2 regions of the Arthrobacter sp. 10N418 genome follow, and region 1 is predicted to be linked to the other one. Evidence: riboswitches for the same ligand, from Rfam matches in the RefSeq annotation. Region 1 holds a riboswitch; the other holds the start of a gene.

Region 1 (7,729 bases):
AGCCCGGCGCTGCGGCGCTTTGGGGCGGCGCACCCCAGCCCGGCGCTGCGGCGGGTGCCGGCCGCCCGGCGTCGTGCTGTGCGTTCGCGGAAGGTGCAGGCGCAAAGGGTACGTCCGCGTGCTGGGTGTTGACCGGCGTCGCCACGGGGGCCGGCGTGCCGCCGGGGGTGGTTTCGGGGACAGGACCGGGCTGCTGACCGCTCATGGTGTTCTCCTCTTCTGGGTGCGGGACCGCTGTTCCATCCCGGGTCGTTGTGCGTCCAGCGTGCTGGGCGATCCTGTGCCTGTGCTGTGCGGCTCGACAGCCGGGGCTGTGACCTGGCGGCGGGCCGGGAGAGGGCCAAAAGCGCCCGCAGACCCATCCAGCTCGCTAGGCTGGGATTCACAGGCGCCGCACAGGGTTCCCAAAGCCGCACCAAATCGGCAGAACGGAGAGTTGTCCCATGGCCACTTCGCACTCCATGACCAACAACCTTCCCCAGCTCACGCATCCGGACGGCTCCCCCATCCGCGCGCTCGTGGTGGACGACGAACCCAGCCTGTCCGAACTCATGAGCATGGGCCTGCGGATGGCCGGCTGGTCCGTCGCCGTCGCCGCGGATGGCCCCGAAGCCGTCAAGCTTGCCAAGGAGTTCCGCCCTGACGTGCTGGTACTCGATGTCATGCTCCCGGGGTTCGACGGCGTGGAACTCCTGACCCGGATCCGCGCCTTCGCACCCGAGGTGCCGGCGTTGTTCCTGACGGCAAAGGACGCCGTCCAGGACCGGATCACGGGCCTGGCCGCGGGCGGCGACGATTACGTCACCAAGCCGTTCAGCATGGAGGAAGTGCTGCTGCGCCTGCACCGGCTGGTCCAGCGGTCCGGGGTGGCCGCCATGGACACCGCGGAACTCGTGGTGGGAGACCTGGTGCTCAACGTCGACACCCGGGAAGTCACCCGGGCGGGCCAGGAGCTGCATCTGACCGCCACGCAGTTCGAGCTCCTGCGCTACCTCATGGAGAACCCCAAGCGCGTGATCAGCAAAGCCCAGATCCTGGACCGCGTCTGGGACTACGACTTCGGCGGACAGGCCAACATCGTTGAACTGTATATTTCCTACCTCCGCAAGAAGGTCGACGCCAACCACCCTCCGATGATCCACACCGTGCGCGGCGCCGGCTATGTGCTGAAGCCGGCGGACTGATCTGTGCCCACACTCTCCGGTGAGATCCGTGCCCCCGGGCGCGACTGGCGCGACCCGTCCACCTGGCACCTGCGCACCCGCCTGGTCCTCGTCGCCATGGCCCTGCTCGTCTCCATCTGCGGCGCCGTCGGCCTGTTCAGCTACGCCTCCATGGATTTGTTCCTCACCCGGCAACTCGACACGCAGCTCGATGAGGCGTCCCACCGCTCCAGCGAGTTCGGCCGGCCCTCGCCCGGCGGTTCCGGCGGACGCCCGGATCCCCTCGAGGCACGGGGGCAGGGCGTCGGCACGCTGAACGCCCGGATCCTGGGCGGCGCCGTCAGCAGCGCCGGCTTCCTCGCCCAGGATGCCAGCCGGAAGAGCCTCTCCCCCGACGACGACCACGTTCTCCTGGCGCTCACGCCGAACGGCATCCCCGTGGACCGCACCCTGTCCGCCGGCGCCTACCGGCTCACCGCCGTGCAGGCACCGTATGGCGACGTGATCGTCACCGGTCTCCCGCTGGCCGAAAAACAGAACACGCTGGCGTCGCTGGTCTGGACCATGGTGGTGGTGTCCGCGGGCGGCCTGGTGCTGATCGGCCTCGCCGGAACAGCCCTGATCCGGCGCAACATGAAGCCGCTCGAACAGCTGTCCGAGGTGGCCACCAAGGTCTCCCGCCTCCCGCTCGACGCCGGCGAAGTGGCACTGGCGGTGCGGGTCCCGGCGTCGGCCGCCCATCCGGGCACGGAAGTGGGCGCCGTGGGCTACGCGCTGAACCAGATGCTCGACAACGTCTCCAACGCGCTCGAGGCACGGCAGGAAAGCGAGATGAAGGTGCGCCAGTTCGTGGCCGACGCCTCACACGAACTACGCACTCCGCTCACCGCCATCCGCGGGTACACCGAGCTCATGAGGATGACCGAGCACTTCACCCCCGACGGCGAGAAGTCGCTCGCCCGCGTGCAGAGCCAGTCCGAACGCATGACCACCCTGGTGGAGGACCTTTTGCTGCTGGCGCGCCTGGACGAGGGCCAGCCGCTCAAGCTCAGCGACGTCGACCTCACCCAGTTGGCCATCGAGACGGTCAGCGACGAGAAGGTCATGGCCCCGGACCGTGTCTGGCACCTGGAACTCCCGGACGAGCCCGTGGTGGTGCGCGGTGATGCGACCCAGCTCCACCAGGTCCTCGCCAACCTCCTGTCCAATGCTCGCAAGCACACCGGCCCGGGGACCACCGTGGTCACCGGCGTGATGCGTTCGGCAGACGGCAGTGCCGTAGTCACCGTGACGGACAACGGCAGCGGGATCGCCCCCGAATTCATCGGCCGGGTCTTCGCCCGCTTCGCACGCGCAGATGCCGCGCGGAAAAACCCGGCGGCCGGGACCGCGGAGACCCAAGCTGCGTCCGGCACCGGAGCTCCTCCCGCGACGGCGGCACCAACCTCCGAAGGGACTTCCGGGCTGGGGCTGTCCATTGTGCAGTCGATCGTGGAGGCCCACGGAGGAACGGTCGAAGTCACGTCCCGGCCGGGCCGGACAGAGTTCGCCGTGCGCCTTCCCGCAGCCCCCACGCCGGGGCTCGCGTAGCAAGCCGACGCACCGCCGAAGCGGTTCCTGTTATCGAAATGTGACTTAAGCTCGCGAATGCTGTAGCGTTTTTGGGGTGCGGCTGCCATTGGTGCCGCATATCCGGACGGACGCTAAACTCTGCCGCTTCCCGGATTCCGCTGGACCAGGCAGAGGCGGGGGACCCAGAGTTCCCGGGCATTCTGCACACTTGCGCCCTTGGGGTGAAGCCGACACGTGATCTTCCGTGCGGCCGGATGACCTTATCCGAACCCGACAGCTAACTCCGCCGGCGTTGAGAGGCGATCATGACTGAATTCAAGGTACAAACGCGCCCTGAGGGCGTTTCGCGAAAACCCCTTTCCACCAGGTCGCGCCACCGCGCCGAGCCGGCCCAGCCCGCTTCACCCCTGTTCCGGTTCGCTTCAAACATCGGGTCCACCGGCCGCCGGGCTGCCGTTGTCACTGCGGCCTGCGCGGTGCTGATCGGCGTCGGCGCCGCCGGACAGGCCGCCGACATCCCAGGACCGACCGCCGGCGCGGCGAGCGCCGAGGCATCCACCAGCGCCGACCCGCTGACGCACCTGAACTTCGACAGGGTCCGGGTCGGGGCCCAGGCTGCGCCGACCGCCGGAAACGTCGCGCCCCAGGCGGCAGAAGTGAAACCGGCCGAGACACCGGCACCCGCGGCCCCGGCGGCCCCTGCGCCGGCCCCGGCTCCCCCGGTAGCCGTCGACGACCCGGCCGGCGCGCAGGCCTACGCTGCGGCCCAGCTCGGCACCTACGGCTGGGCCCCGAGCGAGATGCAGTGCCTGATGAAGCTTTGGACCCGGGAGTCTGACTGGAAGACGACCGCCACCAACGCCAGCAGCGGCGCCTACGGCGTGGTCCAGTCGCTGCCGGCCGAGAAGATGGCGAGCGCCGGCGCAGACTACATGACCAACTACCGGACCCAGATCAACTGGGGCCTGAACTACGTCAAGCAGCGTTACGGCTCTCCGTGCGGTGCCCTGAACTTCCACTACGCCAACAGCTGGTACTAAGGCCGGAAGAGGCAACGCCCGCCCCTCACAGCAGACCCTGGATCGTCGATCCGGGGTCTGCTGCTTTTTTGCCTGCTTCTTGGTGCCTGCCGGCTTTTTCCTTGGCGGACTTCCACAGGCACCGCACAGCTTTGGCCTAAACCCCTCATATGAGACGCCGTCACTGTTGAACCATGACGTTCACAGACCAGGCCCCAGGACCTCTGCCGCACCCGACGGCGACGCCGGCCGGACAGGCCGCTCCGGCCAGGCTTTCCCTGGCCGGAGCACCCGTCACGAGTGCCACCCCCGGACGCGCTGCTGAAGCAGGCCGCCGGCGCTCCCCCGTCGACACCCGGACCGCTGACCCGGTCCTGGATGTAACCATCCCGGTCTTCAACGAAGAACGGGACCTGGAAGAGTGCCTGCGCCGGCTGCACGCCTATCTGCTTGGTTCCTTCCCGCACACGTTCCGGATCACGGTGGCGGACAACGCGAGCACCGACGGAACGCTGAAGACGGCAGAACGCGTCGCCCGCGAACTCCGTGAGGTCCGTGTGGTCCACATGGCCGAAAAGGGCCGCGGAAATGCACTGCGCAACGTGTGGCTCGCCTCGCCGTCACCGGTCCTGGCCTACATGGACGTTGACCTGTCCACCGATCTGGCGGCCCTGGGTCCCCTGCTGGCACCGCTGATTTCCGGCCACTCCGACCTGGCCATCGGGACCCGCCTGACCCGCAACTCCCGCGTCGTCCGCGGGCCCAAGCGGGAATTCATCTCCCGCAGCTACAACTTCCTGCTCCACTCCTTCCTGGGCGCCCACTTCAGCGACGCACAGTGCGGGTTCAAAGCCATCCGGTCGGACGTGGCCAGGCAACTCCTCCCGCACACCCTGGACAAGGCGTGGTTCTTCGACACCGAACTGCTGGTGCTGGCCGAAAAGTGCGGGCTGCGCGTCCACGAAGTCCCTGTGGACTGGACCGACGATCCCCAGTCCAGCGTCGACATCGTCCAGACCGCCCTGGCCGACCTGCGCGGCATGGCCCGGCTAAGCCGGGACCTCGTCTCGGGCCGCATCCCCGTCCCGGAACTGCGCGCCGCCCTCGCCCGCGGCCCTCTCCCCGCAGCCTCCCGCGCCCACGAGCAAAGCCCCGGCGGAAGCCTGTTCGGCCAGCTCGTCCGCTTCGGCAGCATCGGGGTCGCATCAACCCTCGCCTACCTGGCAATCTTCCTCTTCTGCCGCGGCCTCATGGACCCGCAGCTCGCCAACTTCCTCGCGCTGCTCACCACCGCCGTGGCCAACACCGCCGCCAACCGGCGCTTCACGTTCGGCATCCAGGGCCCCAGCCAGGTTGCACGCCATCATTTCGAGGGCCTGCTGGTGTTCGGCATCGGCCTGGCGCTGACCTCCGGGACTCTCGCCGTCGTGCACGGCGCCTCCTCCGGGCAGCCCGACCGCTGGCTTGAGATCATCACGCTCACGGCGGCGAACCTGGCCGCCACCGCCGTGAAGTTCCTGCTGTTCCGGCTGGTGGTCTTCCGTAACCGGGCCCATGCTGCGGCCCTCCCGACGCCGGGACCACTGACACTTCCCTCCCCCGCACAGAAACGGCCAAGTAAATGACCGCCACCATCAGCCCCAGCGCCGCGCCCCCTGCCCCCACCCCGGACGCGCCGCCGGCAGCACCACGGAACCGCCAAAGCCACTTGCTGTTCGGGAACCAGCCGCGCTGGGTGCGGCCCTCGGCCGCCGTACTGCTGGTCCTCACGGCCGTGCTCTACCTCTGGAACCTGCAGGCCACCGGTTACGCCAATTCCTTCTACGCCGCGGCCATCCAGGCCGGCACCAAGGACTGGGCGGCACTGCTGTTCGGCTCCCTCGACGCAGGCAACGCGATCACCGTCGACAAGCCGCCGGCCGCCCTGTGGATCCCTGCCCTGGCCGGACGGATCTTCGGCTTCTCGGCACTGAGCATGCTCATTCCGCAGGCACTCATGGGCGTGGCCGCCGTCGGACTGCTGTACCTGACCGTCAGGCGGGTATCCGGGCCGGCCGCCGGCCTGCTGGCCGGAGGCGCCCTGGCGCTGACGCCGGTGGCGGCGCTCATGTTCCGCTTCAACAACCCGGACGCCATGCTGACCCTGTGCCTGGTACTGGCCGCGTACCTGACCACGCGGGCCATCGAAAAGGCCGGCTGGGCGTGGCTCGCCGCTGCCGGTGCCGTGATCGGGCTGGCCTTCCTGAGCAAGATGCTGCAGGGCTTCCTGATCGTGCCCGGCCTCGCTCTTGCCTACCTGTGGGCGGCCCCCGCCACCTTGGGCCGGCGGCTGTTCCACCTGCTGGGCGCGGCCGCCGGGATCGCCGTGGTGGCCGGGAGCTACGTTGCCCTGTTCCAGCTGACCCCGGCGTCGGCCCGGCCGTACATGGCCGGGTCGAAGAACAACAGCTTCCTGGAGCTCACGTTCGGATACAACGGCCTGGGCCGGATCACCGGCTCCGGCGGCGGCATGCCGGGCGGCGGAGGCGGGATGCCCGGCGGCAACGTCGGCTTCGGCGGAACGGCCGGGATCACCCGGATGTTTGGCGCCAGCTTCGGCGGGGAGGTCTCCTGGCTGCTGCCGGCGGCCCTGGTCCTGCTCGGCGCCGGGTTGTGGTTCACCCGCCGGGAAGCGCGGACCTCGAAGACCCGCGCGGCGCTCCTGCTGTGGGGCGGCTGGCTCGTGGTCACCGCCGGGATCCTCAGCTTCATGAGCGGCACGGTGCACGCGTACTATGCCGTGGCCCTCGCGCCCGCAATCGGAGCCCTCGTTGGCATCGGCTCCGTGGAGCTGTGGCGGGGCCGGGCGTACTGGCCGGCACGGGTTGTCCTGGCCGTCACGGTCCTGGCGAGCTCGGTCTGGTCCGCGGTGCTCCTGGGCCGTGACCCGGCCTGGCTGCCCGGACTGCGCGTGATCGCCGTGGCCCTCGGCGTCCTCGCCGCCGCGGCGCTGCTCCTGCGGGTGGACCACTTCCCGGGACTTCCCGGCCGGTTCCGCAAGGCCGCCACGGCCGGCGTCGTGATCCTTTCCCTGCTCGCCGGCGGTCTCGGCAGCACCGCCTGGACGCTGGCGACGGCGGCCCAGCCGCACGCCGGTTCGATTCCCACCTCCGGACCCGCCGCCTCTGCGATGGGTGGCCCGACGGCGGCCGGTGCCAGGGCGTTCGGCGGCGGCGCCGGCGGCCCCCTGGGCGCCGAAAGCGCCTCTTCCGAGCTGACCACGCTGCTCAAGTCCACGGGGACCAAATGGTCCGCCATCGTCTCCGGCGCCACGCAGGCCGCAAGCCTGGAACTCGCAACAGGCACCAGCGTCATCGCGCTCGGCGGCTGGAACGGCGGCGACCCCTACCCGACCCTGGCCCAGTTCCAGGCCATGGTGGACCGCGGCGAAATCGGCTACTTCATCTCCGGCGGGATGGGCGGGATGGGCGGCGCGGGCGGCCGCGGGGGCAATTCGGAGGTGGCGACGTGGGTCGCGGCCAACTTCCAGGCCCAGACGGTCGGCACCGCCACCGTCTACAAGCTGGGAGCCTAGGCAGCCATGACTGACACCCTCCGCCCCCTCTCCGCTTCCACCCTGCTCCGGCCCCGAACGGCGGGCGGGGGCCGGCTCCCCCGCACGGCGGGTGCCACCGCCCGGTCCGCGCTCTTGCGGCCGCGGCTGGAACTGGCCGGGCTGCTCCTGGCCACCGCCGCCCTGTACCTGTGGAATCTCGGCGCCTCGGGCTGGGCCAACGCCTTCTACTCCGCCGCGGCCCAGGCAGGATCCCAGGACTGGACGGCCTGGTTCTTCGGCTCCTCGGACGCCGCCAACTCCATCACCGTGGACAAGCCGCCCGCTTCGCTCTGGGTGATGGCGCTGTCCGTGCGGCTGTTCGGGCTCAGTTCATGGAGCGTCCTCGTGCCCCAGGCGCTCATGGGGGTCGGGACGGTCTG
Region 2 (7,729 bases), on a different contig from region 1:
GGTGATGCGCGGCCGCGTCATGGCCCTGTACATGGCGATCTTCATGGGCGGCACCCCCATCGGCGCGCCGTTCGTGGGCTGGGTGGCCAATGTTGCCGGTCCGCGCTGGTCGATGAGCGTCGCGGCCGGCTCGGGCCTGATCGCGGCACTGATCGGGGTCCTGTGGATTGTCCGGGCGAAGCAGCTGCGGATCCGCTTTGACCGGCGTGCCCGCGGGCTGCGGCACTTCCGCCTCGAATCCGGCTCCGGCGCAAACGCAAGCGGCGCCGCCCGGGAAACAAAGCCGGACGACGCCGTCGAACACTGACTCCTGCGCGGCCGGCGGGCTTCCCCGCCCCGGGCCCGCCGCGAGGTGGCGCTACTTCTTGAGCTCGCCCGCGACGAAGTCGATGCACTCCAGCAGCGCCGAAACATCCTCCGGCTCGATCGCCACGAAGGTTGCGATCCGCAGCTGGTTGCGGCCCAGCTTGCGGTACGGCTCCGTGTCCACGATGCCGTTGGCGCGGAGCACCTTGGCGATGGCGGCTGCATCGACCGATTCGTCGAAATCGATCGTGGCGATAACATTCGAGCGGTCCTCAGCCTGGGCCACGAACGGCGTGGCGTAGTCGGAGGCCTCGGCCCAGCGGTAGATCCGCCCGGCGGAGTCCGCGGTCCGGGCAGCGGCAAAGTCCAGCCCGCCGTTGGCGTTGAGCCACTGCACCTGGGCATCCAGGGTGACCAGCGTGGCCAGTGCCGGCGTGTTGTACGTCTGGTTCAGCCGCGAATTGTCGATGGCCGTCTGGAGGTCCAGGAAATCGGGAATCCAGCGGTCGCTGGCCTTGATCCGGGCTGCCCGTTCCAGGGCCGCCGGGGAAAACAGACCCAGCCACAGGCCGCCGTCGGACGCGAAGTTCTTTTGCGGGGCAAAGTAGTACACGTCCGCTTCAGCCACGTCCACGTCCAGGCCACCCGCCGCCGATGTCGCGTCCACGAGTACGAGGGAACCCCGGTCGGCGCCGGCCACGCGCTTGACCGGAGCGGCAACGCCGGTCGAAGTTTCGTTCTGCGGCCACGCATAAACGTCGACGCCGGACTCTGCCCGGGCGGACGGGCGGGTGCCGGGCTCGGACTTGATGATGGACGACTCCGCGAGGAAGGGCGCCTTGTTGGTGGCGGCAGCGAACTTCGAGCCGAATTCTCCAAAGGACAAGTGCTGTGTCTTGTTCTCGACCAGGCCGAAGCTGGCGATATCCCAGAACGCCGTGGAGCCGCCGACGCCGAGGATGACCTCGTAGCCCTCCGGAGCGCGGAAGAATTCACCGAGCCCCGTCCGGACCGAACCGACAAGGTTCTTGACGGGCGCCTGGCGGTGGGAAGTTCCCAGCAGTGTCGCCGACGCCGCTGCCAAGGCCTCCATCTGTTCCGGACGGACCTTGGACGGGCCGGCGCCGAACCGTCCGTCCTTGGGGAGGAGGTTTGCGGGGATCGTGATGCTGGTGTCGCTCACAGGGGCTCCAATTTTCGGCTGATGCTTAGCGTGGCTTGGGAGATGGTCCGGCAGGGGTGGCTGCAACGAAGGCTCCGTTTCATTCTGCCTGACTGCCCCGGTGGACGCGGAAAGAGGCCGTCACAGTCCGGTCATTGAGACGACCGCGCGTACGCTCGAAGATTATCCGGAGTAATTCAAAATAGGCTAAGCTGTGCTGCGAACGTACGGCGAATCCCGCCAGGGCGCAATCTGCGCGCGGTACGGTGGGAATGATGCAAGGACGGCGCTCGAGGAGCTGAGCTGAATGACGGATCTGATTGATACGACGGAGATGTATCTTCGGACCATTCTGGAACTTGAAGAAGAAAACATCGTCGCCCTCCGCGCCCGCATTGCCGAAAGACTGCGCCACTCCGGCCCCACTGTGTCCCAGACCATTGGCCGGATGGAGCGTGACGGCCTCGTGGTTGTTTCGGGCGACCGCCACCTTGAGCTGACGGAAACCGGCCGGAAACGCGCCGTCGGTGTCATGCGGAAGCACCGCCTGGCCGAACGCCTGCTCGCTGACGTGATCGGCCTCGACTGGGCGTACGTCCATGAGGAGGCCTGCCGCTGGGAACACGTGATGAGTGAACGAGTGGAGCGCCGGATCTTCGAGATGCTCGACCACCCGACCGTTTCGCCGTACGGGAACCCGATTCCCGGGCTCGCGGACCTCGGCGGCGCCCCGTCCAGCGAGTTCGCCGCGGACGTGGTGAACCTGCTGGATGCCATGGCCGGTTACGGCGCTGATTCGAGGATCATTGTCAGCCGCCTGGCGGAGCCGATCCAGGTGGAACCGGAGTTGCTCGTCCAGTTGGACGAGGGCGGAATCCGTCCCGGGGCACGCCTCTCGCTGGAGCGGGTGGGCGAGTACATCTCGGTCCGGGTTCCGGATATCGAAGGCGCTCTCGAACTGCCGCCCGAAGTCGCGGCGCATGTGTTTGTAACGGTCGGCTGACCTGCGCTGACGCCTGGGTTGTGGGACGACCTATGAGTTGTGCACAAGCGTGATTACGGATTTATTACCGGGCGGCTTAATCACCTATAGTTAGTCTCCAGTACCGATACCAAAGCGTTACCTGATCCGAAGCCGAACCCTGCCAGCGGATCAGTCGCAGAATCGCCTTCTGGCAGGGGCGGGGGAACCACTTGCGGCCGCCTTCAGGGCGGCCTTGGGGTGAAGTCCGTCAGCGGCAAGCGCACTCCACAGTGGGATTCCAACGTGCCTCTGTGTCTGGAAGCTTGCCACGGCGGACCGGGTCTTTGATCTCTCTGACCCGAATCCGACAGCTAACTCCGCAGGCCATCCAGAGAGGAACCGTCCTTGACCACCCAGACCGCCAAAGGTCGCCGTCGCGCCGCCGGTCCTGCTCCGGAACCGCGTCCGGCTCTCGCGCCGTTGGCCGACCGCCCGCGTGACGCGCACCGCGTCGAACGCCGGGGCCGCCGCAGTCCGTTCCGCCAGATAACGGACTTTGCCGCTGCCAGCGGCGTCGGGCAGAAGGCCGGAATCGCTTTGGCTGCCACAGGCCTGGTCCTCACGGTCACCGTCCCGGTCACCAGCCCGGTCATGGCCACGGACGTCGGGCCTTCCGGATCCGTTTCCGCCGCAGCGCAGCCGGATGTAACTGCCGCAGCGGGCGCCAAGGTCGACTTCAGCCGCACGGCCGTCACCACCAAGGGTGACCCGGACGGGAAGCTCAAACAGCTGCTGAGCGCGCAGTCCGTCGGCAGCATCACCCGCGCGGCGTCGGCCGGCACCCTCGGTGCGCCGCTGGATGTGATGATCGCTTCCTCGCCCTTCGGCTACCGTGTCAGCCCCATCACGGGCGGTGCCGGTGAGTTCCACCGCGGCCAGGACTATGCCGCGCAGTGCGGAACAGCCGTCCACGCGGCAGCCAGCGGCACGGTGACCTTTTCGGGATGGCACCCCTATGGCGGGGGCAACCGCATCGTGATCGACCACGGCAACGGCCTGGAGACCACGTACAACCACCTGTCCTCTTCCTCGGTCCACGTCGGCCAGAAGGTCTCGCGCGGCGACCTCATCGCCATGAGCGGCACCACCGGCGCGTCGACCGGCTGCCACCTCCACTTCGAGGTGATGGTCAACGGCGATGTGGTTGACCCCCTCGGCTGGCTCTGAGCCAAGATGAAGGGTCACTCTCGCATTCTTGTGACACGCCGTGATCTGAATGTGACATTGAATCCCAACTGCTGTACCGTATGAGGTACGCCAACTTTTCCGAAGTTGGCGCTCTTGAGTGGATTGCCTAGCTCTGCCACCGCTCAAGGTCCGTTCGCATTACATCGTCTGGCAGGGGCGGGGGAACCAATTTTGGTCTTCGCAAGAAGGCCTTGGGGTTAAGTCGCAAAGCTTCCCAGGAAGCGGAGCGGCCGGGTGACTCCCATCCGAATCCGACAGCTCACCTCGCAGGCATTGGGAGAGGCTACTTTCGTGTCTTCACGCCACAATGCTGCGCGTCACCGCGCGTGCGCGGCTCTAGCGAGCCCGCTGGAATCCAAGTCCCGTGCTGCCCTTGCCGGCGCCCGGATTGGATCCGACTCCACAGGCTCCATTGCTGCCGAGTCCGGACTGCAGGCCAAGCACCTGCACGCAGTTCCCGCTTTTGGCGCGTCTTCGCAGTACACCCTTCGCTAACTAACCCATTCGGGGCGATCCGGCGTACCCCCAAGATGCCGGAGCGTCCTCAGTCCGCGCCTAAAACGCGCGGTCCAAGGATCACGAAAGAGAGAACTGAATGACTACTCGTGCAATCGCACGGCACCGCGCCGAGGTCACCAAGACCAACTCGCTGGCTGTCATTGCCAAGGCTGTCGGCGACAACGCCGGCGGCATGGGCCGCCAGGCTGCAGTCATCGCTGCAGCGTCCGGCCTGGTCCTGACCAGCGGTATCGCGGCCAACGCTGCTGAGACCAACGTTCAGCGCGAATCCACCTCCGCTTCCGCCCTCGAAGTCCAGTCAGCTTCCCCGGCAACTATTTCGGCTGCTTCGACCATCGCGATCTCCTACGAGAAGCCGACTGTGTCCACGTCGCCCGCCCCCGTGGTCGAGGCCCCGAAGCCCGTTGTGAAGGTCCAGGATGCCACCGCGGCAAAGACTGCGGGCACCCAGGCCGGCGCCACTGCATCCGTCGGCGCACCGGCAGCCATCGGCAGCGGCTTCGGCGCCACCATCGCCGCCGCCGCCTACGCCCAGATCGGCGTGTCGCAGGACTGCACCGCGCTGGCCACGAACGCTTTGGCCGCAGCCGGCATCCACTACCACGGCTGGCCGGCAGGTTACCTGTCCCTGGGCCGCACCGTGAGCGCCGCCGAGGCTCAGCCGGGCGACCTCGCTTACTACCAGAACGGCGGCGTGGGCATGGCCCACATCGCTGTCTACGTCGGCAACGGCATGGCCGTCCACGGCGGCTGGAACGGCGGCACCACCGCCCTCTACAGCGTCAACATCGGCTCCGGCCCGGTCTTCATCCGCGTCGGCGGCTAGGTCAATAGCTCCATCCTTCGAAGGACCCCTGCCCTTGCGGCGGGGGTCCTTCGCGTTTCCCCGGCATGAACCAGTCCGGTACTACGGACCCGCGGGCGAGAAAAAATTCGGTGATACGGCACTTGGGTGTTTACTCTTGTCTTGTCGATCCATAGCCCGACCATGCAGAGGGCAGCCGGCCCTCGTGCCCCTGGCGGGTGCGGCCGTGAAGAGGTATGCGGATGCGCACTCTCGTTCTGAATGCTGGATATGAACCGCTCGCGGTAGTGACCTTCCGCCGGGCTCTTGTCCTCGTGCTCACCGGAAAGGCCAGCGTGGTGGCCGAGGGCGACGATCCCGTCGTCGGGCCGCAGGACATCCTGGGCCGCCCGTCCGTGATCCTCCTGAACCGCTACATCAGGCCCCGGTACAACACCCTGACCGCGGTCAGCCGCCGGGGGGTGCTGCGCCGGGACAGCCACCGGTGCGCTTACTGCGGCAAAGCGGCCCACACGATCGATCACGTCCAGCCCAAGTCCCGGGGCGGGGCGGATTCCTGGGAGAACCTCGTCGCTGCCTGCCTCCGGTGCAACAACGCCAAAGGTGACCACACCCCGGCCGAAATGGGCTGGAAGCTCGGCTTCGTCCCAGCCCCGCCCAGGGGCACCCTCTGGCAGATCAAAGAGCTCGAGAAGCCGACGCCGGCCTGGGATCCGTTCCTGCTGCCCGAATCCGCCGCCTGACTTCCTCCGCGGTCCGGCCGCGCCCGCTGCCGCGCCGCGCTAGGCTGAAGCCGTGGAGTTCGATGCTGTCATTCTCGCCGGCGGGCGGTCCGCCAGGCTCGGCGGCGTGCCCAAATCCGGGCTGGAGTACGGGGGCGCCACCCTCCTTGAGCTCTCGCTGCGGGCCGCGCACGGTGCCGGGGACGTCGTCGTGGTCGGGCCGGACCCGGGAACCTTGCCCGCCGGCGTCTTGAACTGTCGCGAGGACCCTCCCTTCGCCGGCCCCGCCGCTGCGATAGCCGCCGGGCTCTCCGCGCTGGCCGCGCACAAGACCGTGCGCCCGGGCTCCACAGGTCCCGCGCCCCTGACCCTGGTCCTGGCCTGTGACATGCCGGGCGCGGAAGCTGCCGTCCGTGCACTCCTCGACGTGCTGGAAGGAAGCGGGCCGTTGGGCACGTCCGGTCACGGGGTGGCCGGCGAGACCGGGGCCAGGGGCGTCATGGCGGTCTCCGCCGACGGACGCAGGCAACCCCTCCTGGGGCTGTATAGCACAATTGCGCTACAACGATCCGTCGCGGACGCTGCCGGGCGGGGCGCCCTCGAAAACGCCTCGGTCTTCGGCCTTCTTGCTAGTCTTGAGGTGCGGGAAGTTCGCGTCCCGGCCGGTTCCACGGACGATGTGGACACCTGGGACGACGCCTCCGCGCTCGGGGTATCCGGTCCCATTCCCGGCCATGTCCAGGAGGCCGGTCCGGGGGCCGCAACTGAACACGACTTTGGAGGCAAACGGTGAAGAGCCAGGACGAAACGCTGGAAGACTGGTGTCGTGCGCTGCTGCAGGCCCTGGAGCTGGAGGGCGTCGAGATTGACGTTAACGAGGTCCTGTCCCTGGCCGGCGTCGCCGCCCATTCCATAGTGCGCCCGGCCGCCCCGCTGACCACCTTCATCGCCGGCTTCGCCGCCGGACTGGCATCCGGTTCCGGCCAGGCCACCGATGCAACCTCCATGCAGGCTGCCATGCGCGTGGCCCGCCAGCTCGCCAAGGACTACGCGGACGCCGAAGCTTCCGGGGCATGACACCTGCCCCTCCCCGCGGCAGCGACCCCGCTTCCGCGGACGACTCAGGACCCGGGTATGCCCACGACGCCGGAACGCACCCGGAGAAGGACCCGACGGCGGACGGCGCCGACACAACGCCGCACCGTCACCTCGCCCACACCTGGCAAGAGGCCCGGCAGCTCGCCTTCGACTGCGCCACCCCCATTCCCGCGGCCCCCGTGCCGCTCCGGGGCGCGCTGGGACGGATGCTTTCAGCGGACGTGACAGCCCTGCAGGACATACCGCACTACGCGTCCTCAGCCATGGACGGCTGGGCCGTCAGCGGAAGCGGACCGTGGATCCTGGCTGAACCGAACCAGCGGCTCACCCCGCACCAGGCAAGTCCGATCGTCACCGGCGGACTCATCCCGGCGGGGGCGAAGGCCGTGCTGCGCAGCGAGAGCGGGACCCTCGCCACAGACGAGGACGGGCTTCCTGTCCTCAAGACCAGCGGCACCGCCAAGCCCGGCGAACCGCGAAACGGCGAACACATCCGCAGGGCCGCCGAGGAGGCCGCCGCCGGCGAGGTGCTGATCCGGAGCGGGACCGTACTCAACCCGGCCCACCTGGCCCTGGCCGCACTGGCCGGGCACGACGCCCTCCCGGTGCTTGGCAAGGCCGTCGTCCGCCTCGTGCTGACCGGCTCCGAGGTCGTGTCGTCCGGTCTCCCCGGGCCAGGGAAAGTGCGTGACACTTTCGGCCCCCAGTTGGCCGGCGTGGTACACATGCTCGGCGGGATCTGCGCCGAAGAGGTGAAGATCGGCGACAGCTACGCCGAATGGCTCGCCGCGCTCGAGGACACTGAGCCCACCGGACCGGCGGCCCAGCCAGCTGTTCCAGTCCCGGGGTCCGGCGTCGGCCAGGCGGCTGGGCCCGCCGTCGAAAACCTGCCCGCCGACGTCGTC

The links. A riboswitch is a leader RNA that binds a small molecule or an ion and turns the genes downstream of it on or off. The one in region 1 is predicted to bind cyclic di-AMP.
Region 2: linked by a shared signal. The riboswitch ahead of AC1DCZ_RS14760 (M23 family metallopeptidase) and the one ahead of AC1DCZ_RS01670 (aggregation-promoting factor C-terminal-like domain-containing protein) in region 1 are both predicted to bind cyclic di-AMP.

What each region holds. Positions count from the first base shown of each region.
Region 1 covers NZ_JBFTIK010000002.1:49,526-57,254, forward strand. Annotated here, with positions in the region: gene AC1DCZ_RS01655 (hypothetical protein) at 1-205, opposite strand, end outside; gene AC1DCZ_RS01660 (response regulator transcription factor) at 444-1,184, shown strand; gene AC1DCZ_RS01665 (HAMP domain-containing sensor histidine kinase) at 1,188-2,753, shown strand; cyclic di-AMP (ydaO/yuaA leader) riboswitch at 2,882-3,042, shown strand; gene AC1DCZ_RS01670 (aggregation-promoting factor C-terminal-like domain-containing protein) at 3,041-3,775, shown strand; gene AC1DCZ_RS01675 (bifunctional glycosyltransferase family 2/GtrA family protein) at 3,949-5,379, shown strand; gene AC1DCZ_RS01680 (glycosyltransferase family 39 protein) at 5,376-7,328, shown strand; gene AC1DCZ_RS01685 (glycosyltransferase family 39 protein) at 7,335-7,729, shown strand, end outside.
Region 2 covers NZ_JBFTIK010000018.1:63,566-71,294, reverse strand. Annotated here, with positions in the region: gene AC1DCZ_RS14775 (MFS transporter) at 1-307, shown strand, start outside; gene serC (phosphoserine transaminase) at 359-1,489, opposite strand; gene AC1DCZ_RS14765 (iron-dependent transcriptional repressor DtxR) at 1,776-2,471, shown strand; cyclic di-AMP (ydaO/yuaA leader) riboswitch at 2,625-2,833, shown strand; gene AC1DCZ_RS14760 (M23 family metallopeptidase) at 2,838-3,659, shown strand; cyclic di-AMP (ydaO/yuaA leader) riboswitch at 3,798-3,967, shown strand; gene AC1DCZ_RS14755 (NlpC/P60 family protein) at 4,276-5,025, shown strand; gene AC1DCZ_RS14750 (HNH endonuclease) at 5,247-5,747, shown strand; gene mobA (molybdenum cofactor guanylyltransferase) at 5,800-6,519, shown strand; gene AC1DCZ_RS14740 (DUF6457 domain-containing protein) at 6,516-6,803, shown strand; gene AC1DCZ_RS14735 (molybdopterin-binding protein) at 6,800-7,729, shown strand, end outside.